DNA from 3 places in the Saccharothrix australiensis genome. Region 2 is predicted to be linked to each of the others. Evidence: riboswitches for the same ligand, from Rfam matches in the RefSeq annotation. Region 2 holds a riboswitch; each other region holds the start of a gene.

Region 1 (7,746 bases), 1.5 Mb from region 2:
TCGCGCCCCGACGACACCAGGCGCCGCGCGGCCCGCAGCGCGCCGTCGAAGTTGTCGCAGTCCACATAGGACAAACCGCTCGCGCCCAGCGGTCGGCCGCCGACCACGGTGGGCAGGCCCGCGTCGAGCAGGGCGCGCGGCAGCGGGTCCCGCCCGTGCGGCGCGACCACCAGCGCGCCGTCCACGTGCCCGCCGCACAGGCGGTCCACCAGGTCCCGCGGGTCGTCCTCGCCGCTCAGCACGAGCACCAGCTCGACCCGCCTGCGCGCCAGCTCCCCGTGGACGCCGCGCAGGACGCCCGCGAGGAACGGGTCCGCCGGCACCCGCCCGCCCCGCTCGGAGACGACCAGCGCGACGGAGTTCGCCCGGCTGCCCGCCAGCGCGCGGGCCGCCTGGTTGGGGCGGTAGCCGAGGCGCGCGACGGCCTGGAGGACCGCCGCGCGGGCCCTCGCGCTGACGTACGGCTCGCCGTTGATCACCCGTGACACGGTCGACTTGGACACCCCGGCCGCGCGCGCGACCTCCTCCAGGCGGGCGCCCGCCCGGCGTGCACCGCGCGGGTCGCCCGCGCCGCCGGTCACGGCGCGACCCCCTCCGCGACCGCGTCGCCAACGGCGAACCGCCGGCACCGCATCGGCTCCATCCTCGGTGCCCTCCAGCTGCGACTCGGGGTGCGGCGGATCAGCGACCGTCCTCCAGGTCGCCCTCGGTTTCGAGGTAGATCGCGCGCAGCGCCTCCAGCGTCTGCGCCTCCGGGTGCTCCCACAGGCCCCGGTCCGCCGCCTCCAGCAGGCGCTCCGCGATGCCGTGCAGCGCCCACGGGTTCGACTCGGAGAGGAACTTCCGGTTCTCCGGGTCCAGCACGTAGCTGGCCGTCAGCTGCTCGTACATCCAGTCGGCGACGACGCCCGTCGTCGCGTCGTAGCCGAACAGGTAGTCGACGGTCGCGGCGAGTTCGAACGCGCCCTTGTAGCCGTGCCTGCGCATCGCGGCCAGCCAGCGCGGGTTCACCACCCGTGCGCGGAAGATCCGGTTGGTCTCCTCGTGCAGGGTGCGGGTGCGCACCGCGTCGGGCCGCGTGCTGTCGCCGACGTAGGCGGCGGGCGCCTTGCCGGTCAGCGCCCGGACGGTCGCCACCATGCCGCCGTGGTACTGGAAGTAGTCGTCCGAGTCGGCGATGTCGTGCTCGCGCGTGTCGATGTTCTTCGCCGCGACGGCGATGCGCTTGTAGGCGCTCTCCATGTCCGTCCGCGCCGCCACGCCGTCCAGTTCGCGACCGTACGCGTAGCCGCCCCACACCGCGTACACCTCGGCGAGGTCGGCGTCGTCGCGCCAGTTCCGGCTGTCGATCAGCGGCAGCAGGCCCGCGCCGTACGCGCCCGGCTTGGAGCCGAAGATGCGCATGGTGGCGCGCCGCCGGTCGCCGTGCTCCGCCAGCGCGGCCTCCGCGTGCGCCCGGACGAAGTTGTCCTCGGCGGGCTCGTCGAGACCGGAGACGAGCTGGACGGCGTCGTCGAGCAGCGCCACCACGTGCGGGAAGGCATCGCGGAAGAAGCCGCTGATGCGCACCGTGACGTCGACGCGCGGTCGGCCCAGCTCGGCCAGGGGCACGACCTCCAGGCCGGTCACCCGCCGCGACTGGTCGTCCCACACCGGTCGCACGCCCAGCAGGGCCAGCACTTCCGCGATGTCGTCGCCGGCGGTCCGCATGGCGCTGGTGCCCCACACCGACAGGCCGACCGACGCGGGCCACTCGCCGGTGTCGGCGCGGTAGCGCTCCAGCAGCGAGTCGGCCATCGCCTGGCCGGTCTCCCAGGCCAGCTTCGACGGCACGGCCTTCGGGTCGACGGAGTAGAAGTTGCGGCCCGTCGGCAGCACGTTCACCAAGCCGCGCAACGGGGAACCGCTCGGCCCCGCCGGCACGTAGCCGCCGTTCAACGCGTGCAGCACGTTGGTCATCTCGTCGGTGGTGCGCGCCAGCCGCGGCACGACCTCGCGCGCGCCGAACTCCAGGATGCGCGCCACGTCCTCGGAGTCGGTCAGCGTCCGGGCGACCGCCGGGTCCCAGTCGGCCTCCTCCATCGCCTGCACCAGCGCCCGCGCCCGCGCCTCCACGGCGTCGGTGGACGCGCGGGTGTCGTCGGCGAGGCCCAGCGCCTCCCGCAGCCCCGGCAGCGCGGCGACCTGGCCCGCCCAGACCTGCTTGGCCTGGAGGATCGACAGGACGAGGTTGACGCGCGTCTCGCCGGTCGGGGCCTCGCCGAGCACGTGCAGGCCGTCGCGGATCTGCACGTCCTTGACCTCGCACAGCCAGCCGTCGACGTGCAGGATCAGCTCGTCGAACTCGGCGTCGTGCGGCCGGTCGGAGATGCCCAGGTCGTGGTCGAGCTTCGCGGCCTGGATCAGCGTCCAGATCTGCGCCCGGATGGCGGGCAGCTTGGCCGGGTCCATCGCGGCGATGTTGCCGTGCTCGTCCAGCAGCTGCTCCAGGCGCGCGATGTCGCCGTAGCTGTCGGCGCGGGCCATCGGCGGCACCAGGTGGTCGACCAGGGTGGCGTGCGCGCGGCGCTTGGCCTGCGTGCCCTCGCCCGGATCGTTGACCAGGAACGGGTAGATCAGCGGCAGGTCGCCCAGCGCCGCGTCCGGGCCGCAGCCCGCCGACATGCCGACCGTCTTGCCGGGCAGCCACTCCAGGTTGCCGTGCTTGCCGACGTGCACCACGGCGTCCGCGCCGAACTCGGCCTCCAGCCACCGGTACGCGGCCAGGTAGTGGTGGCTCGGCGGCAGGTCGGGGTCGTGGTAGATCGCGATCGGGTTCTCACCGAAGCCGCGCGGCGGCTGGACCATCACGACGACGTTGCCCGACCGCAGCGCGGCCAGCACGATCTCGCCGTCGGGGTCCTTCGAGCGGTCCACGAACAGCTCGCCGGGAGCCTCGCCCCAGTGCTGCTCCATGTCGGCGCGGGCGTCCTCGGGCAGCGTCCGGTACCACTCGCGGTACCGGGCGGCGGGCAGGCGGACGGGGTTGCCCTGGAGCTGCTCCTCGGTCAGCCAGTCGGCGTCCTGGCCGCCCGCCGCGATCAGCGCGTGGATCAGGGCGTCACCGTCCAGGTTCGCCACGCCGGGCAGGTCGTCGCCGATGTCGTAACCGTTGTCCCGCAGGGCCTTGAGCAGCCGCACGACGCTGGCGGGGGTGTCCAGGCCGACCGCGTTGCCGATGCGGGAGTGCTTGGTCGGGTACGCCGAGAGCATCACCGCGACCCGGCGCTCGGCGGGCGGGATGTGCCGCAGCCTGCCGTGCCGGACGGCGATGCCGGCGACGCGCAGCGCGCGTTCCGGGTCGGCCACGTAGACCGTGAGCCCGTCCTCGTCGATCTCCTTGAAGGAGAACGGGACCGTGATGATGCGGCCGTCGAACTCGGGGATCGCGACCTGCGTCGCGGTGTCCAGCGGGGAGAGGCCGTCGTCGTTCTCGTCCCACGCCGCGCGGCTGCTGGTGAGGCAGAGCCCTTGCAGGATCGGGATGTCGAGCGCGGCGAGCGCGCCCACGTCCCACGCGTCGTCGTCGCCGCCCGCCGAGGCGGTGGCGGGGTTCGTGCCGCCCGCCGCCAGCACGGTCACGACCAGCGCGTCGGCCTTGGCCAGCTCGGCGAGCAGTTCCGGCTCCGCCGTGCGCAGCGACGCGCAGTACACCGGCAGCGGACGCCCGCCCTTGGCCTCGATCGCGTCGCACAGGGCGTGCACGAACGCGGTGTTGCCGGCGACGTGGTGCGCCCGGTAGTACAGGACGGCGATCACGGGGCCTTCACCGCGGTCGGAGCCGCCCGCGGTGCGACCGCCGGTGGTGGCGCTCCCGGTGGTGTCGCTGTCGGTGGTGTCGCTGTCGGTGGTGCGGTCGTCGCCGGAACGGCCGCCGTCCGCGCGGGTGGCGTCGGACCGGTCGGCCCGCGCCGGGCGTTCCAGGACGCCCCACGTCGGCGCGGGCCGCGGGGGCGCGAACCCGAAGCCGGTCAGCAGGACCGTGTCCGACAGGAACTTATGCAGCTCGGCGAGGTTCGCCGGACCGCCGTGCGCCAGGTAGGCGTGCGCCTCCGCGCAGACGCCGCCCGGCACCGTCGACAGCTCCATCAGCGGCGCGTCGGGGTTCTGCTCACCGCCCAGCACCACCACCGGACGGGGACCGGCCAGCAGCAGGTCCAGCCCCTCCTCCCACATCCGCCGCCCGCCCAGGATGCGCACGACCACCAGGTCGACGCCCTCCAGCAGGTCGGGCAGGTCGTCCGCGGCGAGCCGGGCGGGGTTGCCCAGCCGGAAGTCGGCGCCGCTGGAACGGGCGGACAGCAGGTCGGTGTCGGAGGTCGACAACAGCAGGATCACGTGCGGGCTCCATCCCTCGGGGGTCCTCGCCCCAGGTCGTAGGGGACGGCGGGCGGAGTTCCTGACTTCCGGGCTCGCACCCGGTGACAGTGGCGGGACCGCGCCGGATTCGCACCGGCTTCCTCCTGTTGCTTCGCCGTTCGGATCTCACCCTAACGGGCCGTTAGCATCCAGCCCATGCCCCAGGACCGTGAACGCCCCGACGCCTGCCCCGGCGCGGTCGACGTGCACCGGGCCGCCGACGGCGGGCTGGCCCGCGTCCGGGTGCCCGGCGGCACCCTGTCGGCGGACCGGTTCGACGCGCTGCGCAGCGCCGCGCTGGACCTCGGCGACGGGTGGCTCGAACTGACCTCGCGGGCGAACGTGCAGATCAGGGGCCTGGCACCGGGCGCGGAGCACGAGCTGGGCGCGCGACTGCGCGACGCCGGGCTGCTGCCCTCGCTGACCCACGAGCGGGTGCGCAACATCGTCGCCGCGCCGCTGGAGGACAACCAGGACCTGGTCGACGCGCTCGACCGGGCGCTGTGTCGGGTTCCCGAACTGGCCGACCTGCCGGGCCGCTTCCTGGTCACGGTGGGTGCGGCGGTGAGCGGCCTGGGCGGTGACGTCGGGCTCGTCGGCGACGCGTTGTTCCTGGCCGGCCGGGACAGCGGGCTCCGCGTGGCGGACCCGGTGGCCGCCGTGGTCGAGGCCGCGCGGCTGTTCCAGCGGTCGCGCGGCACCGCGTGGCGGCTGTCCGAAGTGGACGGCGGTGTGCGGAAGATCACGGCCGCCCTGGGCGTGCCAGGACCGGATGCCGTTGCCCCGGCTGTGATCCCGGTCGCACCGGGCCCGGTCGGCGACCGGGTGGTGGCGGGCGTGCCGCTGGGCAGGCTCGACGCGCGGCTGCTCGCGGGCGTGCCGGTGCGGCTCACGCCGTGGCGGAGCCTGGTGGTGCCGGCGGGCGCGGACACGTCCGGCCTGTTCACCGACCCCGGCTCGCCGTGGCACGGGGTCAGCGCGTGCACCGGGCGGCCCGGCTGCGCGAAGTCGCTCGCGGACGTCCGGGCGGACGCGGCGAGGTGGATCGGCACGCCGCACACCGGCCCGGTGCACTGGTCGGGCTGCGCGCGGCGGTGTGGTCGCCCGGCGGGCGACGTGGTGGAGTTCGTCGCGACCGGCGACGGGTACGAGGAGATCAGGTGACCAGCTACATCAAGGACGGCGCGGAGATCTACCGCCGCTCGTTCGCCACCATCCGCGCCGAGGCGGACCTGACCGGGCTGCCGGCGGACGTCGCGCGGGTCGCCGTGCGGATGATCCACGCCTGCGGCATGGTCGACCTGGTCCGCGACCTCGCGTACTCGCCCGGCGTCGTGTCCGCCGCGCGGGAGGCGCTGCTGGCCGGCGCGCCGATCCTGTGCGACGCGCAGATGGTCGCCTCGGGCGTCACCCGGCGCAGGCTGCCCGCGGACAACGAGGTGCTGTGCGCGCTGGGCGACCCGCGCGTGCCCGCGCTGGCGGCCGAGCTGGGCAACACCCGCAGCGCCGCCGCGCTGGAGCTGTGGGGCGACCGGCTCGGCGGCGCGGTGGTCGCCATCGGCAACGCGCCGACCGCGCTGTTCCACCTGCTCGACCTCGTCGCGGCGGGCGCGCCGAAGCCGGCGGCCGTGCTGGGCATCCCGGTCGGCTTCATCGGCGCGGCCGAGTCCAAGCAGGCACTGGCGGAGAGCGCCCTGGAGCACCTGGTCGTGCACGGGCGGCGTGGCGGCAGCGCCATGACCGCGGCGGCCGTCAACGCGATCGCGAGCGAGGAAGAATGACCGGCAGGCTGTACGGCGTCGGAGTGGGTCCGGGCGACCCCGAACTGGTGACGGTCAAGGCCGCGCGCCTGATCGGCGAGGCGGACGTCGTCGTGTTCCACAGCGCGCGGCACGGCCGCAGCGTGGCGCGCCGGATCGCCGAGCCCTACCTGCGCGGCGACCAGGTCGAGGAGCAGCTCGTCTACCCGGTGACGACCGAGGACTCCGACGACTACCAGGGCGAGATCGACGCGTTCTACGCGGAGAGCGCCGCCCGCCTGGCCGCCCACCTGGACGCGGGCCGGACGGTGGTGGTGCTGGCCGCGGGCGACCCGTTCTTCTACGGCTCGTACATGCACCTGCACAAGCGGCTGGCGGACCGCTACCCGGCGGAGGTCGTGCCCGGTGTGACGTCGGTGAGCGCCGGCGCGGCCGTGCTCGGCAGGCCGCTGGTGGAGCGGGACGAGGTGCTGACCGTGCTGCCCGGCACGCTGCCGGCGGAGGTGCTGGCGGAGCACCTGGCGGGCGGGGACCCGGTGGCGGTGATGAAGCTGGGCCGCACGTTCCCGACCGTGCGGGCGGCGCTGGAGCGGTCCGGGCGGCTGGCCGAGGCGTGGTACGTGGAGCGGGCGACGACGGGCAAGCAGCGCACCGCGCCGCTGTCCGAAGTGGACGCCGACGGCGTGCCGTACTTCTCGCTCGCCCTGCTGCCCAGCAAGGCCGGCCCGGTGGCGGGGAACGGCGTGCGGGCCGACGGCGACGCCGCACAAGCCGATGCGCACGCCGCACGGATCGACGCGCACGCCGCACGGGCTGACGCGCACGCCGCACGGGCCGGTGCGGGGAACTCGCGGGCGGACGCGGAAGGCGCGCGGGCGGGTGCCGGCGAGGTGGTCGTCGTCGGCCTGGGCCCGGCCGGTCCCGAGTGGCTCACCCCCGAGGCGCGTGACGCGCTGGCCGCCGCCGACGACCTCGTCGGGTACGTCACCTACCTGGACCGCGTCACGACCGGCCCCCGGCAGCGCAGGCACGCCTCGGACAACAAGGTCGAGTCCGAGCGGGCCGCGTTCGCGCTGGACCTGGCCCGGCGCGGCAGGCGGGTCGCGGTCGTGTCGTCCGGCGACCCCGGCGTGTTCGCGATGGCCAGCGCCGTGCTGGAGGTCGCCGCCGAGGAGCAGTTCGCCGACGTCCCGGTGCGGGTGCTGCCCGGCCTGACCGCCGCGCACGCCGTCGCCAGCCGGGTCGGCGCGCCGCTGGGCCACGACTACTGCGTGGTGTCGCTGTCGGACCGGCTCAAGCCGTGGGACGTCATCGCCGGCCGGTTGGAGGCCGCCGCCGGGGCCGACCTGGTGCTCGCGATCTACAACCCGGCGTCGCGCAGCCGCACCTGGCAGGTGGAGGCGGCCCGCGACCTGCTGCTGCGCCACCGGTCACCCGACACGCCCGTGGTGATCGGGCGGGACGTCGGCGGGCCGGAGGAGACCGTCCGGGTGGTGCGGCTGGCCGACCTCGACCCGGCCGCCGTGGACATGCGGTGCCTGCTCCTGGTCGGGTCCTCGCAGACCCGGCGCACGGACCGGGGAACGGT
Region 2 (7,746 bases):
TGTGCCGGCCGTCGAGGACGCCTCGGTGATGGCGCTCGTGGTCGCGGTCGTCGTCGTGGTGGTCGTGGTGGGTTCCGAGTTCGTGGTCGTCGTCGTGGGTGGTGTGGGCGGTCCGTTCGGGTCGGCTCGCCCGGTGGGCACGGGTGGCGGGGGATCGGCGGGCCCGCCCGGCTGCCGGGGCGGCTCGTCGCGGGGTGGTTCCGGGCGGTGCGGTGGTGCCGGCGGTGCGGCGGCGGGTTGCGCGCCGGCGCCGAACGCCCAGCCCTCGACGCTGCCCGGCGCGGGGTCGCGGGCCGCCGCGCCCACGTCGCTGTAGGTCCAGGACCCGCCCGGCTGGGCGTGCCAGTAGGACCAGTAGGCGTCGGTGGGGGAGGCGTTGACGCACGGGTCGCTCTCGGGCCGGTTGTCGATGCGGCACACGAAGCCCGCGAACCGCTGCGCCATCCGGTAGCCGAAACCCGCGGCGCTCAGCGCGGCCAGGCCGCTGGCGGGGTCGCCGGGCGCGCAGCCGGTCCGCACGCCGCCGCCGGCCGCGCCGAAGTCCACCACCACGGTGACGCCCGCGCACTCGGCGGCCGCCGCGGCGGGCAGGGGAGCACCCGCCACCAGCGGCCCGGCCGCGAGCAGCCCAACCACCAGCAGCCCAACCACCAGCAGCAGGGCGCGCGACCGGACGCCGAGCGCCCTGCGCGGTTCGCCGCCGGTCGTGGCCGGTCGGCGGTGCCCGCCCCCGACACCGGCGGCGCGAGGCGGTCCGCTCGTGACGGGAGGCACCCCCGGCGCACCACTGGCTGCGGTCGGCGGCGCCGCACCACTGGCTGCGGCCGATCCCGCACGTGCCGTCACGGTGCGGTGGAAGGCGCTTGCCCCGCGCCGAACGCCCAGCCCTCGACGCTGCCCGGCGCGGGGTCGTGGGCGGACGCGCCGGACGTGCTGTAGGCCCAGGTGCCGCCCGGCTGGGCGTGCCAGTACGACCAGTACGCCGTCACCGGGGCGCCGTTGCACGGGTTGGGCAGCGCGTTGATCCGGCACACGAATCCGGGCTGCCGGGGCAGGAAGGCGTAGCTGAACCCGGCGCCGGTCAGCGCCGCGAGACCGGTCGCGGGGTCGCCGGGCGCGCACGCGGTCTGCACCGCACCGCCCAGGGCGGTGAAGTCGACCACCACGGTCACGCCGCTCGTGCCGGGGCACGGCGCGGCCTGCGCGGCGGGCGACACCGCCACCAGCGCGCCACCGGTGGCGGCCAGCACCGCCAGGGCCGACCAGAGCTTGCGGATCGTCACTGCTCCTCCTTCACCGTCGTGTACCGCTTGCGCCCCAACGCCATCGCCAGCGCACCGGCCAGCACCAGCAGCACGCCGAGCAGCAGCGCCGGACCGGTGGCGACGCCGGTGCGGGCCAGCTCACCGGCGGAGCCGGCGGCCGGCGCGGCGGGCGTGGTGTCCGAAGTGGACGGAGCGGGCTCTTCCGTCGTCGTGGTGGTCGTCGTGGTCGTCGTGGTGGTGGTCGTGCAGTCGAGCACGGGCGCGGCGGGCTTGTCGCCCGCCGAGGAGATCTCCGCGAGGCCCACCCCGGACAGGCCCAGGACGGCCTGCGTGGTGGCGCGGACGGCGTTGCCCGGCTTGAAGCCGGCGCCGTCGTAGGCGATCGCGCCCGCCGTCCGGTCGTCGCCGCACCCGACCTGGAGGCCGGTGAGGTGGGCGACGGCCCGGTCCGCGGCGGCGGTGCGCCCGCCCACGCGCAGCGCCTGCGCGGCCAGCCCGGTGCTGTTGGCGTTGCTCGTGGTCCCCTGGTCGCCGGGCAGCCCGTTGTCGCGGAACCCGCCGTCGTCCGCCTGCTGGGTCACCAGCCAGTCCAGGCCCTCGGTGGCGGTGGCGGTGCGGCCCGCGGCGAGCAGCGCCTGCACGGCCATCGCGGTGGCGTCGACCTGCGACGTGCAGGTCGGCTGCTCGAACTTCAGCGGGAACCCGCCGTCCGGGCAGGCGCTGTTCGCCAGGAAGTCCACGGCCACGCCCGGCGCGGCGTCGTGCCGCTCCAGGGCGATCACCGCGATGGACTGCGTGAAGCTGTTGGTGTAGTCGGTCGGGGGCGTCGTCCGGTCGGTGAACCGGCCGGACGGTGCCTGCAGGGCGGTCAGCCCGGCGATCAGGTCGACGCCGCCGAAGTCCGTCGGGTCCCCGCCCTGGGCCAGGACGGCGAGCGCGAGCTTGGCGTGCGCGCCGGCGTACCGGGAGCCCTGGTCGTCGGTGACGTAGCCGCCGATGACCTCGGGCTTCCCGAGCCACGCGAGCGCCTTGCGCGCGTTGTCCTGCGCGACGCCCGCCGCGTCGAACGCGAGCAGCGCGTCGATGGTCAGGCCCTGGTCGGGGTAGGTGTCCGTCCCGATGACGGTCTCGAACCGCTCGCCGTCGACCAGTTGCCGGGCCAGCCAGCCGGCGGCGGCCGCCACGGGCTCCCGAGTGGTGACGGGCTCGGTGGTGACGGGCTCGGCGGCGGCGGGCGCGGCGGCGAGGACCGGCGCTGCGACGAGGGCGGACAGTGCGAGTGCTGCGGTCCGTCTCAACGGCATGGTGCGGCCTTTCCGGGCGCGAGGGGCGCGGACCCCGGACAGCCGTCGCCGACCTCCCCCGGACTCCGCACCGTGGACCTCGACGGTGTCAGGAGCTGTGCACGCACGGCGGGTGTTCGGGCTCGTCCACGTGGGACCTACCGTTGCGGGTCAGCGCCGGATTCCGACCGGCTTCCCCCGTTTCATGCGCGATTGCCGATCGTCTGTCACCGGCCACGCGCTGTCAATCCGCCTGTGGCGCGATGCTGTTCGCTCGTACGTACGGTTACCGTCGTTCGAATCAACCTGGGGAAGAGGGGTGTTGGGATGGCGACTCTGGCGTCTGTGCGCGACGGATTGGTGGCGTGGGTCGCACGGCGTTCGGTGACGCGGTGGGTCATGGGCAGGATCGGTTCGAGGGCGTTGTCGCTGCTCCCGGACCGTGCGCTGGTCCCGTTGAAGCGGGATGGGGTCGTGCCGGCCGCCGAGTTGGGGCGGATGAGCGAGGCCGGCCCGGTGCACCGGTTGCCGGTGCCGTTCGGCGTGCGCGTGTGGTTGGTCACGGGCCAGGCCGAGGCGAGGAAAGTGCTTTCCGACACAGAAGCGTTCAGTAATGATTACGCGCGGCTCGGCGCGGCGGTCGGGCGGATCGAGCAGACCCCCGGTGGTCTCGGGTTCGCCGACCCGCCGGACCACACGCGCCTGCGCAAGCTGCTGACGCCGGAGTTCACCATGCGCCGGATGTCGCGCCTGGTGCCGCGCATCGACGAGATCGTCACCGAGCGCCTGGACGCGATGGCCGCCGTCGACGGACCGGTGGACCTGGTGAAGGAGTTCGCGCTGCCGATCCCCTCGCTGACGATCTGCGAGCTGCTCGGCGTGCCCTACGAGGACCGCGCCCGGTTCCAGGAGCTGGCGGCGGCGCGGTTCGACCTGTTCGGCGGCGCGAACTCGGCGCTGGGCGCGATCTCCGAGTCGCTGAAGTACATGGAGAAGATCGTCCGCAAGGAGCGCCGCTCGCCCGGTGACGGCCTGCTCGGCATGATCATCCGCGAGCACGGCGACGCGGTCGGCGACGAGGAGCTGGCCGGCCTGGCCGACGGTGTCCTGACCGGGGGGTTCGACACCACCGCGAGCATGCTGGCGCTGGGCGCGATCGTCCTGATCACCGACCCGGCGGCGCGGTCGGCGATGCGCGACGACGACCAGGCCGTCGCGCCGCTGGTCGAGGAGCTGCTGCGCCACCTCAGCGTCGTGCAGGTGGCGTTCCCCCGGTTCGCCAAGCACGACCTGGAGATCGGCGGCGCGCGGATCGCCGAGGGCGACGTGGTCGTGGTGTCGCTGAGCGCCGCGAACCGGGAGGGCCTGGACCGGCTCGACTTCGACGCGGCGCGCAAGGTCTCGCAGCACCTGGCGTTCGGGTACGGCGCGCACCGGTGCGTCGGCGCGGAACTGGCGCGGATGGAGCTGCGGGCCGCCTACCCGGCGCTGCTGCGGCGGTTCCCGAACCTGCGGCTCGCCGACGAACGGCCGACGTTCCGGACGGCGTCGATCGTGCACGGCGTGGACTCGCTGATGGTGCACACGCGCTGACCGGCGCGCGACGCCGGCCCGCCCGCCGGGGAGGCCCGCCGACACGACTCGGCGCGCCTCCCCGGCGCGTGGGCGGGGGAGCGGAGCGTCCCCGGTGCGCCCGGTGGGCACCGGGTCGTCAGGGCGCGGCCCCGGTGCGCCCGGCGGGGAAGCGGAGTCGCCGGCTTCCGATCATTAAGTAGCGCTTAACGCGGTCCCACCGGTCTTAACTTTTCTTGAAGCCCGTCCTGCGGCACCGTGGACACCATGACGACCCGATCAGCGGCGCGGATGGGAGTGCTGGCGCTCCTGTGGGGCTCGGGCTTCCTGTGGATCAAGCTCGCGCTGACGGGGCTGACGCCCGCCCAGATCGCGGTGGTCCGCTGCGCCCTGGGCGCGGCCGTCCTGCTGGGCCTGGCGGCCGTCCACCGCCAGCGGCTGCCGCGCGACCGGGCGACCTGGGCGCGCCTCGTCGTCGCGGCGCTGTTCTGCAACGCGCTCCCGTTCCTGCTGTTCGGCATCGGCGAGCAGACCGTGGACTCCGGGGTCGCCGGCGTCCTCAACGCCACCACCCCGCTGTGGGCGCTGCTGATCGGCCTGCTGCTGGGCGCCGAGCGCGGCCTGACCCCCGTCCGGGTCGGCGGGCTCGTCCTCGGGTTCGTCGGCGTGCTGGTGATCTTCGCGCCGTGGCGGCAACACGGCCTCCTGAGCTGGGGCGCGGTCGCGCTGCTGGCCGCCGCGGCCAGCTACGCGGTCGCGTTCGCCTACATGGGCCGCGCGCTCGTCGGCCGCGGCGGTCCGATCGCGATCTCCGCCGCGCAGCTGCTGACCGCCACCGGTCTGGGCGCGCTCGCGCTGCCCGCGTCGCAGCCCGCCCACCCGAACGCCACCGCGCTGGTCGCCGTGGTGGTCCTCGGCACCCTCGGGACCGGCGTCACGTTCTACCTCAACTACCGGATCATCGAGGACGAAGGGCCGACGAGCGCCGCCACGGTCGGCTACCTGCTGCCGGTGGTGTCGGTGGCGCTCGGCGCGCTCGTGCTCGACGAGCCGCTGACGCCCCGCGTCGTCGTTGGCATGGCGGTCGTCCTGCTCGGCGTGGCGATGACCGGGCGGGCCGTGCGCACGCCGACGCCCGCGAACCGGCGGCCGGCCGTCCCCGAGCGCGTCGACAGCCGTCCCGCCCGCGACTGAGCCCGCCGGCCCCGGCCGAGCCCAGTCGGCTGCGGTCACGCGCCGCACCGGTGCGGGACAACGGAATCCGCCACGGCGGACCGGACGGCGTGCCATGATCGCGACATGGGGACCGACGCGTTCGTGCTGCCGCTGGACGACCCCGGGGCCGACCTCGACGCGGTCGGCGGGAAGGGCGCGTCGCTGGCGGCGCTCGTGCGCGCGGGGCTGCCCGTGCCCGGCGGCTTCCACGTCACCACGCACGCCTACCGGGTCTTCGCCGACGGCCTGACCCCGGAGGGGTTCGCGGCCCGACCGGTGCCGCCGGTGATCGCCTCCGCGATCCTCGCCGCCCTGCCCGACGGCCCGGTGGCGGTCCGCTCCTCGGCCACCGCGGAGGACCTGCCCGACCTGTCGTTCGCGGGCCAGCACGACACGGTCCTGGACGTGCGCGGCGAGGACGTGCTGGACGCGGTGAAGCGCTGCTGGGCGTCGCTGTGGACCGAGCGGGCCGTGGCCTACCGCGCCCGCAACGGCGTCACCGACGCGGCGATGGCCGTGGTGGTGCAGGAACTCGTGCCCGCCGACGCGGCGGGCGTGCTGTTCACCGCCGACCCCGTGACCGGCGCGCGCGACGAGATCGTGGTCAACGCCGCGCCGGGGCTCGGCGAGGCGCTGGTCGCCGGCGAGGTCACACCCGACACCTACGTGGTGTCCAGCGGTGTCGTGCGGTCCGACGGCGACGTGCGGTCCGGTGGCGGTGTCCTCGACGAGCGGCAGGTGCTCGAACTCGCCGCGCTGGGCGCCCGCGTCCAGGACCTGTACGGCGTGCCGGTGGACGTCGAGTGGGCCCGGCACGACGGCCGGTTCGCGATCCTCCAGGCCCGCCCGATCACCGCGCTGGCGGAGGTGTGGAACGACAGCCTGCGCGGCGACTACCTGTGGACGTGCGCGAACCTCGGCGAAGCCGTGCCCAGCGTGATGACGCCCGCCACCTGGTCGGCGGCGCAGGTGCTCGCGCAGCCCGCGATCGGCGGGCACCCCACGACGGGCAACATCGGCGGCCGGTTCTACCTCAACCTCAGCGCGGCGCTCGCCGTCGGCACGGCCGTCGGGCTGGGCGGTGTGACGCGGCGGCTCGCCGAGCGGGTGTTCGGCCGCCTCCCGGAGGGCGTCGTGGTGCCGGGCCTGCCGATGCCCCGGCTCGCCGTCGTGCGCGCGTCCGTCGCCGCGCTGGCGTCGTTCGCCCGGCAGAACCGCGAGTACGCCAAGCGCATCGGCGGCCTGATCGACGCCGCGCCCGCGCGGGCCGCGCACCTGCGGGCGCGCATCGCCGCCGCCACCACACCGGCGGAGCTGCGCGCCCTGTGGGAGTCGGACTTGGACGCCCTGCTGCGCGACGACATCCGCGTGTACGACGCGGGCGCGCGCAGCGTCGTCGGCGCGGACGCCCGGCTGCGGCGGACGCTGGTGCGGCTGGTGGGCGAGCAGGACGCGACCGCGCTGCTGACCGGCGCGCACGGCGCGGCGGGCGACCTGGCCAGCCTCGGGCCGGTGCTCGCGCTGGCCCGGCTGCGGCGCGGCGAACTCGACCGCGAGACCTACCTGCGCGACTGGGGCCACCGGTTCGCCGACGAGTACGAGCTGTCCGCGCCGAGGCCCGCCGAGGACCCGGCGTGGCTGGACCGGCTGCCGGCCGCCGACGGGCCCGACCCGGAGGACCTGCTGGCCCGGCAGGCGGCGGCCCGCGACGCGGCGTGGCGGCGGCTGGTGGCCGCGCACCCCCGGAGGGCGGCGCGGATCGGTCGCCGGCTGGCGGCGTTCGCCGAGTCGACCAGGGGCCGGGAGCGCGCCCGGTCGGAGATGGTGCGCGGGTTCGGCGTGCTGCGGTCCTTCCTCGTGCGGGCGGCCGACCTCACCGGCCACGACGTGTTCTTCCTCTCGCTGACCGAAACCCTCGCCGTGCTCGACGGCGACCGGCGGCCGGTCGCGGCGATACCGGCCCGCCGCCGCGCCTACGAGCGCTACCGGTCGCTGCCGCCGTACCCGACGGTGATCAGGGGCCGCTTCGACCCGGAGGCGTGGGCGGCGGACCCGGACCGGCGGACGGACGTCCACGACGCCTCGGCCGCGCCGCCGCCCGCCGCGGTCGCGGGCTTCCCCGGCGCGGCGGGCGTCGTCGAGGGCGTGGCGCGGGTGCTCCTCTCCGTCGAGGACGGCGCGGCCCTGCGGGAGGGGGAGGTCCTGGTGACGACCGTGACGAACATCGGCTGGACCCCGCTGTTCCCGCGCGCGGCGGCGGTGGTGACCGATGTCGGCGCGCCGCTGTCCCACGCGGCGATCGTGGCCCGCGAGCTGGGCATCCCGGCCGTCGTGGGCTGCGGCAACGCCACCACCCGCATCCGCACCGGCGACCGCGTCCGGGTGGACGGCGGGCGCGGCACGGTGACACG
Region 3 (7,746 bases), 1.2 Mb from region 2:
TCGCATGGACGACCGAATGGGCTTGCGCGAGCGCAAGAAGCTGGAGACCCGCCAGGCGTTGAGCTGGGCGGCCCTCCGGCTGGCGGTCGAGCGCGGCCTGGAGAACGTCCTGGTGGAGGACATCGCCGCCGCGGCGGGCGTGTCACCACGCACCTTCAACAACTACTTCTCCAGCAAGGCCGAGGCGATCGCCTCCCGCCACGTCGACCGAGGGCGGGAGCTGGCGGAGCACGTCCGCCGGCGTCCCCGCACGGAGTCGTTGTGGGAGTCGATCCTGGAGGCGGCGCTGGCCCAGTACGACCAGGGCAGCCAGGTCCCGGACCCGGACTGGACCGCCGGCGTCCGGCTCATGACGAGCGAGCCCGCGCTGATCGGCGAGTTCCTCCGGGCCAGTTCGATGATGGAGGACGAGCTGGCCAGGGTGATCGCCGAGCGCACGGGCACCGACGTCACCACCGACATCTACCCGAAGCTGGTCGCGGCCTCCGTCGGCGCGGCCATCGGGGTGGCCACCGACCGCTGGCTCGCGGCCGACCCACCGGTCCCCCTCGGCCCCCTGGTGCAGGACGCGCTGACCCGCGTGGCCGCCGGGCTGCCGGAGCCATCGAGAGCCTGACCACCGACCGCACCCGCCACAGCACCACCGACCCGCCCGGCACGACCGGCCTGACACACCGGCCCTGATCCACGGCCCCGACACACCCAGCTCCCCACCCACCCAGCTCTCGACACACCAGATCCCGACACACCCGGCCCCGAACACAGGGGCTTGTTCGGCCGCGCCCGAAATCGATCCATTCCGGCACCGCACACGCGGGGCCTATTCGGTCACGCCCCGAGCACCACCCGCCCGTCCGCACGGGCTCGGGCGTGCCCACCCACCAGTCCCACCCACGACCGCCCCGCCACCGGGGCTGGTTCCGCCATGCCCGAGGAGGATTCATGGACACCGACGTCGTCATCGTCGGAGCAGGGCCGAACGGCCTGATGCTCGCCAACGAGCTGCTGCTCGCGGGCGTCCGCCCGACCGTGCTGGAAGCCCTGCCGGAACGCCACCCGCTCCCGAAGGCCAACGGCCTCGTCGGCAGAGTCGTCCAGGCGCTGGACTACCGGGGGCTGCACGACACCATCACCGGCAGTCCGGCGCCACCGCGCCCCGTGCCGTTCTTCCAGTTCGGCGCGCTCCCGCTGGAGATGTCCGGCCTGACCGACCACGCCCTGTTCACCCTGCCGGTGCCCCAGCGCCGGCTGGAGGAGGTGCTGGAGCAGCACGGCGGCGTCGAGGTCCGGCGCGGCCACGAGGTGCGGGACGTCGTCCAGGACGACGACCACGTGACCCTCGACGTGTCCGGCCCCGACGGCGAGTACCGGCTCACCGCCCGCTACGTCGTGGGCGCGGACGGCGGCCACAGCGTGATCCGCAAACGCGCCGGCATCGGGTTCCCCGGCGTCACCGACGACGGCTTCACCCACCGCACCGGCCAGGTGGTGATCCACGAGCCGGTCGCCGACCACGCCACGGGCCGGCTCGACGTGCCCGGCCTGGGCGTCCTGTGGCCCGGCACCTTCCACCGCACCGAGCGCGGCGTCTTCGCGTTCGCCATGTTCCAGCCGGGCATCTACCGCATCGCCATGATCGAGCGGGGCGGCACCGGCCTGACCAACACCGACGAGATGCCGCTGGACGAGCTGCGCGCGGCCGCGCGGCGGGTGCTGGGTGTCGAGCTGCCGATGAGCGAACCGCGCGGCGGCCACCCGTCGGCGCTCAACCGCCGGGCCGAGGGCACGAACTCCCGCCTGGCCGACCGCTACCGCGTGGGCCGGGTGCTCCTGGTGGGCGACTCGGCCCACGTCCACTCCGGGGTCGGCGGCCCCGGTCTCAACCTGGGCCTCCAGGACGCGCTCAACCTGGGGTGGAAACTGGCGGCCGAGATCGACGGCTGGGCGCCGCCGGGCCTGCTCGACACCTACGAGTCGGAGCGCAGGCCGGTGGGCCAACGCGTCATCACCCACAGCCGGGCCCAGATGGCCCTGCTCGCGGAAGGCCCGAACATCACCGCGCTGCGCGACGTCCTCACCGAACTCCTCCAGGACGAGCCCGCGATCCGCCGCCTCTCCGACCTGATGTCGGGCGCGGACACCGTCTACGACATGGGCACGTCGACGCACCCGCTGATCGGGCGCTGGATGCCCGACCTCCCGCTGTCCGGCACCACGCGCGTCGCGCACGTGTGCCGAACGGGCCGCCCGCTGCTCTTCGACTTCGCCGATCGCGCCGACCTGCGTGCGCGAGCCACCCCGTGGACGGACCGCGTGGACGTCGTCACCACCACGACACCCGCGCCACCCGCCGAGGCGGTGCTCGTCAGACCGGACGGCTACGTGGCCTGGGCGGGCGGAGACCCCGAGGAGCTGGTCAAGGCCCTGGGGAGGTGGTTCGGCGACCCGCGCGAGGTTCCCGCGCCGTCGTACGGGTGAGCGCTCAGAGCCCGAACCGGGGTCGGGTGAAAGGCCAGTCGCGCGCGATCCACCGCGGGACGAAGGCGTCCAGCGCCCGTTCGAGGTCGGTGCCGACGTACTCGTCCACGACCCACCACGCGATGAGCGCGTCCTCCACCAACCCAACCCCCGCCGAACCACTGCCTGCCGAACCGCTACCCACCGAACCACTGCTGCCCACCGACCCGCTCCCCGGCGGGTCGAGGTAGACACAGCCGAGCAGGGCCGTCTCGTCGTTGTCGAACAGGGCGTAGTTGAACGACTGGTGCGCCTCGGCTTCCCGCTCGTGGCGGGCGAGGTCGGCGCGGTCCTGCTCGTAGGTCATCGTCGCGGGCGGCCAGTGCCACTGCTCGCCGAACAACGACCACAACCGCTCCCTCGACCCCATGACGGCCGGGTAGTCGAGGTCCACATCGGACTCCCGGATCGGCCTGAGGTGGTGGCCCGTGCCGAGGTCGACGCGGGTGGGGTGGGTGTAGTCGGACGGCAGCCAGGACATGGGCGGGATTCTGCGTCAGCCGTGTCCGAGCCACCAAACGAGTTCGCCGCCGGCCCGTCTCCCGACAGGCCGGCGGCGATGTCCACCGAAAACCAGTGGCACGACGAAAGGAGGACCTCGACACTGCACCGATGACCCTGTCCGATGGACTGGTGCTGCGCACCGCGGAGCCACGTGACCTCGACCAGATCGGCGCGCTGCTGACCGAGCGCGGCGAGCCGGCCGACGCGGTGGACCACCGGCTCGTCGTCGAGGACCCGGACGCCGGGTGGGAGGCGTGCGCGGTCGTCGTGGACGGTGACCGCGTGGTGTCCACCGCCACCCTCCTGGACGAGACGCTCGTCCTGGGCGGTGTGGAGATCCCGGCCGGGCAGGTCGAACTGGTCGCCACCCACCGCGACTACGAGGGGCGCGGGCTGGTCCGGGCGTTGATGGGGTGGGCGCACGAGCGTTCGGCGGCGCGCGGGCAGTTGGTGAACGTGATGCTCGGCATCCCGTACTTCTACCGGCAGTTCGGCTACACCTACGCGATCCCGATCGCGCCGGAACGGCCGGTGGTCGGCGCACCGCCGCCCTCACCCGCCGCGACGGGGAAGGCCGCGCCCGACACGGAACGGGAAACCGCCCGCGGCGCGGCACAGGACGACGCGGCACAGGACGGCGCTGCACAGGGCACGACATCCGACACGATGCGGGCAGCCGCCCCGCGTGACACCGTGCGGGAGGCCACAGCGGACGACATCCCCGCGATGGCGCGGCTCCAAGCCGCCGAGCAGGCACGCGCCGACCTGTGGATGCCGCACTCGGCTCCGTTGTGGCGCTGGCTCGTGGCCCGTGACGGCAGCACGCAGTGGCTCGTGGAGCGCGACGGCGTGCCGGTCGGCACCGCTCGGTCGACGCCTCCGCACGAGGGCGTGCGGCTGTGCGACGTGGCTGCGGTGGACGCCGCTGCCGTGCACGCGCTGCTCGCGCACACCGGGGCGACGAGTGCGAACGAGCGTCCCGGCACGGTGGGTGGGGACGCGTTGGAGCCGTTCCTCGGGCCGGCGCCGGAAGACGCGCAGTCGTACTACGTGCGCGTCGCCGATCCGGTGGCGCTGCTGGAACACCTGCGCCCGGTGTTCGGGCGGAGGTTGGCCGGGTCGCCGTTCGCCGACGCGGAGGGCGAGGCGGTCGTGTCGTTCTACCGCTCCCACGTCCGCCTGCCCTACCGGGCCGGCGAGGTGGGTCCGGTCGTCGCCGGCGGCACCATGCAGGCCCCCGGCGCGGCGGGTGGCGCGGGCGTGGCCCCGGACCTCCTGCCGTCGCTGCTGTTCGGCCCGCACGGGCTGCGCGGTCTGACGGCGAGGTTCGCCGACGTCTACCCCGGCCCGAACGCGGACCTGATGCACACCCTCTTCCCACCCGTGCGCAGCGACCTGCTGACCTTCTACATGCCGTGACCGGGAGCCGCGCGCTCCGATTACAGACCCATGCCACACGCGGACAACCCGGCGTCCGGTGCGGCACCACACCACCCCGCGCAGTCGGTGCCACTCGCCCGCGCCGGTTCGTTCCGCGCCGGTTCGGTCCGCGCCGGTTCGGTCGCCGCCGGTTCGCTCCACACCGGCTCACCGGCTCCTCACGCACCGATTCGCCCTGTGCGCGTGCACGCCGCCCGAATGAAGGGTCCGCCCCGCCCCTCGCAGGCCCACGGCGGCAGACTGGCCACGTGACCGACTACGCCTCCGTGCTGTCCACCCTGCGCCAGGTCCGCGGCCTCAGCCCGTTCTTCGCCCTGGACGTCGGTCGGCCACCCGGGACCGGTCCAGGCGGTGATGGTTGGCTGCCCGGCGACGCGTTGCTCGACGGGTCGGCGTTGCCGCGCACGGTGGAGGCCATCGCCGAGCGGTACCGGACCGGGGAGGACCGGGTCGCCGCGTCGTTGTTCTTCCTCAGCTTCACGGCTCGGCTGCTGTGCCCGACGGTGGCCGCCCACGCCGTCGGCGGGGTGGCCCCGGACATCCGGCCCGGCAACCTGTGGTGGCGCTACGGGCCGGACGGGCTGCGCGTGCGGATCGCGGAGCCGGTCGCCGGCGTGGGTGTCGTCGAGTCGTTGGAGCCGGTGGTGGCGGCGATCCGCGAGGTCGTGCCGGTCGCCCGCGGGTTGTTGTGGGGCAACGCGGCGTCCTCCATCGCCGGCGCGTTGCGGACGGTCGGGCGCAGCGGTGTCGCGTCGGTCGAGGACTGCCTCGCTTTGGGTGCCCGGCTGTTGGGCGATCCGCCGTTGCGCGGTTCGGGCGAGTTCATCCCGTTCCCCGGCGAGGTCGTGTTCCGGCGGCGCAGCTGCTGCCTCTACTACCGCGTCGACGGCGGTGGGACGTGCGGCGACTGCCCTCTGCCCGCGCGGTGAGCCCGACGAGGTAGGGAACGTCGCCCGGTTCCGGCGAGGCCGGGAGCGGCACTCGGTTTCCGCTGGGGTCGGGAGCGCGCTCGGTTGCCGGCCGGTGTGTTCCGGTCGGGGCTTCAGCGCAGTGCTCCGGGCACTGGACACCGGCGTCGATCCCACTGGGGTCCCGAGCCGCGCCGACGGTGGGCCGAGACACCCTCGAACGCACTGCCGCGCGCCCCCGAACGCGGTGCCGGGCGCGGTGCCGCGCGTCCTCGAACGCGGTACCGGGCGCGGTTGCCCGCGCGCCCCTAACGCGGTGCCGGGTGCGCTGTCGGGTGCCCTCGAACTCGGTGCCGGGCGCGGGTGTCCGGCTCGTTTTCCGAGGCAGGTTCGCCTGCGGGTGGTAGTCGGGGCCGGGTGGATGACAACTCGTCTGGCCGGTTGTGCCGGACGGTCGCGGGCACTTACGGTTCCAGCGCCGCGGTGGACGGGAAGCCGGTGGGAATCCGGCGCGGTCCTCGCCACTGTGACCGGGAAGCCAACTCGCCGAGCACGTCACTGGCCGCGCCTGCGGCTGGGAAGACGCGGGGACGGTGTCGATCCGGGAGTCAGGAGACCGGCCGCGGCGCGCGTTGTTGTTGACCTTCCACGAGGTATGGAGGAGGCCGTCATGACGAGCCCCGCACATCCCCTTCGCTTACCCCGGTGGGCCTACGCCGTCGCGCTGGTCGCACTGGTCGTCACCTGGCTGGTCCTCCAGGAGAACGGCCTGGCGCTCGGCCACTCCGCCGAGGCGCTGCACGAGTTCTTCCACGACGGGCGGCACGCGCTCGGCGTCCCGTGCCACTAGGGCCTGCCGTGAACAGCCACGTGGACGACTATCGGAGCGTGTTGCTGCGCGGCATCGGCGCGGGTGGTGTCGCCGGTCTGCTCGCGGGCCTGGTCGGACTCGTCGTCGTGGAGGTGCCGATCCGCGCGGCGCTGGCGGTCGAGGAGGCCCGTGCCGCGGCCGAACCGGCCGGGTCGGGCGGGCACGACCACGGTGAACTGGTCGGTCGGGGCGCGCAGCTCGTCGGTGGCGTCCTGGCGGCGGTGATCGTCGGGTTGGCGGTGGGCGCGCTGTTCGCCACCGCGTACGCCGGGTCCCGCCGGTGGTTCGCCGGTCGGCCGCCGTTCAGCCGCAGCGTGTCCCTGGCGGCGGCGGTGTTCGGGGCGGCGGCGCTGCTGCCGGCGGTCAAGTACCCGGCCAACCCGCCAGCGGTGGGCGACCCGGCGACGGTCGGGTACCGGACGGTGCTCTACCTGGGGCTGATCGCGGCCGGTCTGCTGGTGGTGGCCGGGGCGAGCCTGCTGGCGTCCCGGTTGGGCCACCTGAGCGGGCCGGTGCGGTCGACGGTGGTGGCGCTGGCGGTGGTCGCGGCGGGCACGCTGCTCCTGCTGGTGTTCCCCGCGCCGCCGGACGCGATACCGGCGGACATGCCGAGCGCCGTCCTGTGGGAGTTCCGGCTCGCGTCGCTCGCCGAGACGGCCACGCTGTGGCTCGGGCTGGGCGTGGTGTTCGGGTTGCTGGTCGACCCGGCGGTGCGCGCGGACAAGGTGCGGGAGGGCGCTGTCCCGGCCTGACCGGGACGCGCGCCGGGCTGGTCTTGCCCTGGACCGGACGCGCGCCAGGCTCGTCGTGCCCTGGGCGGGATCGCACCCGCCGGGGCACGACAACGCCTTCCGGCACGACGACACCATTCCGCCGCCCAAGGCAGGCCGGCGCGGCGGCACGGCAACACCTCGGCACGGCAACACCTCGGCACGGCAACACCTCGGCACGGCACGGCACGCCTCGCGGCACCCGCTCCGGGGCCGGCATCGGGCCACGGGCGTGCCGGGGTCAGGCGCGCAGCGCGGTCAGCACGTCGAGGTCGACCCCGACCAGGGACTCGCGGAAGACCCGCCGCTCCCCCGACGGCACCGGCACGTCGCACGGCACGACCAGGACGGTGCACCCGGCCGCGACCGCCGACGCGACACCGGTCGGCGAGTCCTCGACCGCCACGCACGCCGAGGCGTCCACCCCCAGCAGCCGCGCCGCCTTGAGGTACGGGTCGGGCAGGGGCTTGTTGCGGCCCTCCACCTCGTCACCGCACACGGTCACGTCGAACAGGTCCCGCCCGATGGTGTCCAGGGCGACCTCGGTCAGCCCCCGCTCGGTGGACGTCACCAGCGCCATCGGCACGCCCGACGCGCGGACGGCCCGCAGTGCGTCCCGCGCGCCCGGCCGCCACGGCAGCCCCTCGCGGAACACCTCCTCGGTGCGGCGCATGATCCAGGCCGCGCCGTCCGCCGTCTCCTCCTCGGTCGGCGTGACGCCCACCTCGGCGAACAG

What was found. Region 2 has a riboswitch for cobalamin ahead of C8E97_RS18445 (prenyltransferase/squalene oxidase repeat-containing protein). Riboswitches for the same ligand answer to the same signal wherever they lie in the genome.
Region 1: linked by a shared signal. The riboswitch ahead of cobN (cobaltochelatase subunit CobN) and the one ahead of C8E97_RS18445 (prenyltransferase/squalene oxidase repeat-containing protein) in region 2 are both predicted to bind cobalamin.
Region 3: linked by a shared signal. The riboswitch ahead of C8E97_RS23075 (CbtB domain-containing protein) and the one ahead of C8E97_RS18445 (prenyltransferase/squalene oxidase repeat-containing protein) in region 2 are both predicted to bind cobalamin.

What each region holds. Positions count from the first base shown of each region.
Region 1 covers NZ_RBXO01000001.1:2,774,533-2,782,278, reverse strand. The annotation lists gene C8E97_RS12900 (LacI family DNA-binding transcriptional regulator) at 1-581, opposite strand, end outside; gene cobN (cobaltochelatase subunit CobN) at 682-4,377, opposite strand; cobalamin riboswitch at 4,414-4,547, opposite strand; gene C8E97_RS12890 (hypothetical protein) at 4,555-5,562, shown strand; gene C8E97_RS12885 (precorrin-8X methylmutase) at 5,559-6,179, shown strand; gene cobJ (precorrin-3B C(17)-methyltransferase) at 6,176-7,746, shown strand, end outside.
Region 2 covers NZ_RBXO01000001.1:4,273,782-4,281,527, reverse strand. The annotation lists gene C8E97_RS35380 (hypothetical protein) at 1-774, opposite strand, end outside; gene C8E97_RS18450 (hypothetical protein) at 843-1,283, opposite strand; gene C8E97_RS18445 (prenyltransferase/squalene oxidase repeat-containing protein) at 1,280-2,569, opposite strand; cobalamin riboswitch at 2,660-2,798, opposite strand; gene C8E97_RS18440 (cytochrome P450) at 2,876-4,141, shown strand; gene C8E97_RS18435 (DMT family transporter) at 4,388-5,314, shown strand; gene C8E97_RS18430 (PEP/pyruvate-binding domain-containing protein) at 5,420-7,746, shown strand, end outside.
Region 3 covers NZ_RBXO01000001.1:5,460,063-5,467,808, forward strand. The annotation lists gene C8E97_RS23050 (TetR/AcrR family transcriptional regulator) at 5-616, shown strand; gene C8E97_RS23055 (FAD-dependent monooxygenase) at 943-2,478, shown strand; gene C8E97_RS23060 (N-acetyltransferase) at 2,483-2,998, opposite strand; gene C8E97_RS23065 (GNAT family N-acetyltransferase) at 3,130-4,440, shown strand; gene C8E97_RS23070 ((2Fe-2S)-binding protein) at 4,710-5,390, shown strand; cobalamin riboswitch at 5,834-6,008, shown strand; gene C8E97_RS23075 (CbtB domain-containing protein) at 6,040-6,219, shown strand; gene C8E97_RS23080 (CbtA family protein) at 6,240-6,992, shown strand; gene C8E97_RS23085 (HAD family hydrolase) at 7,252-7,746, opposite strand, start outside.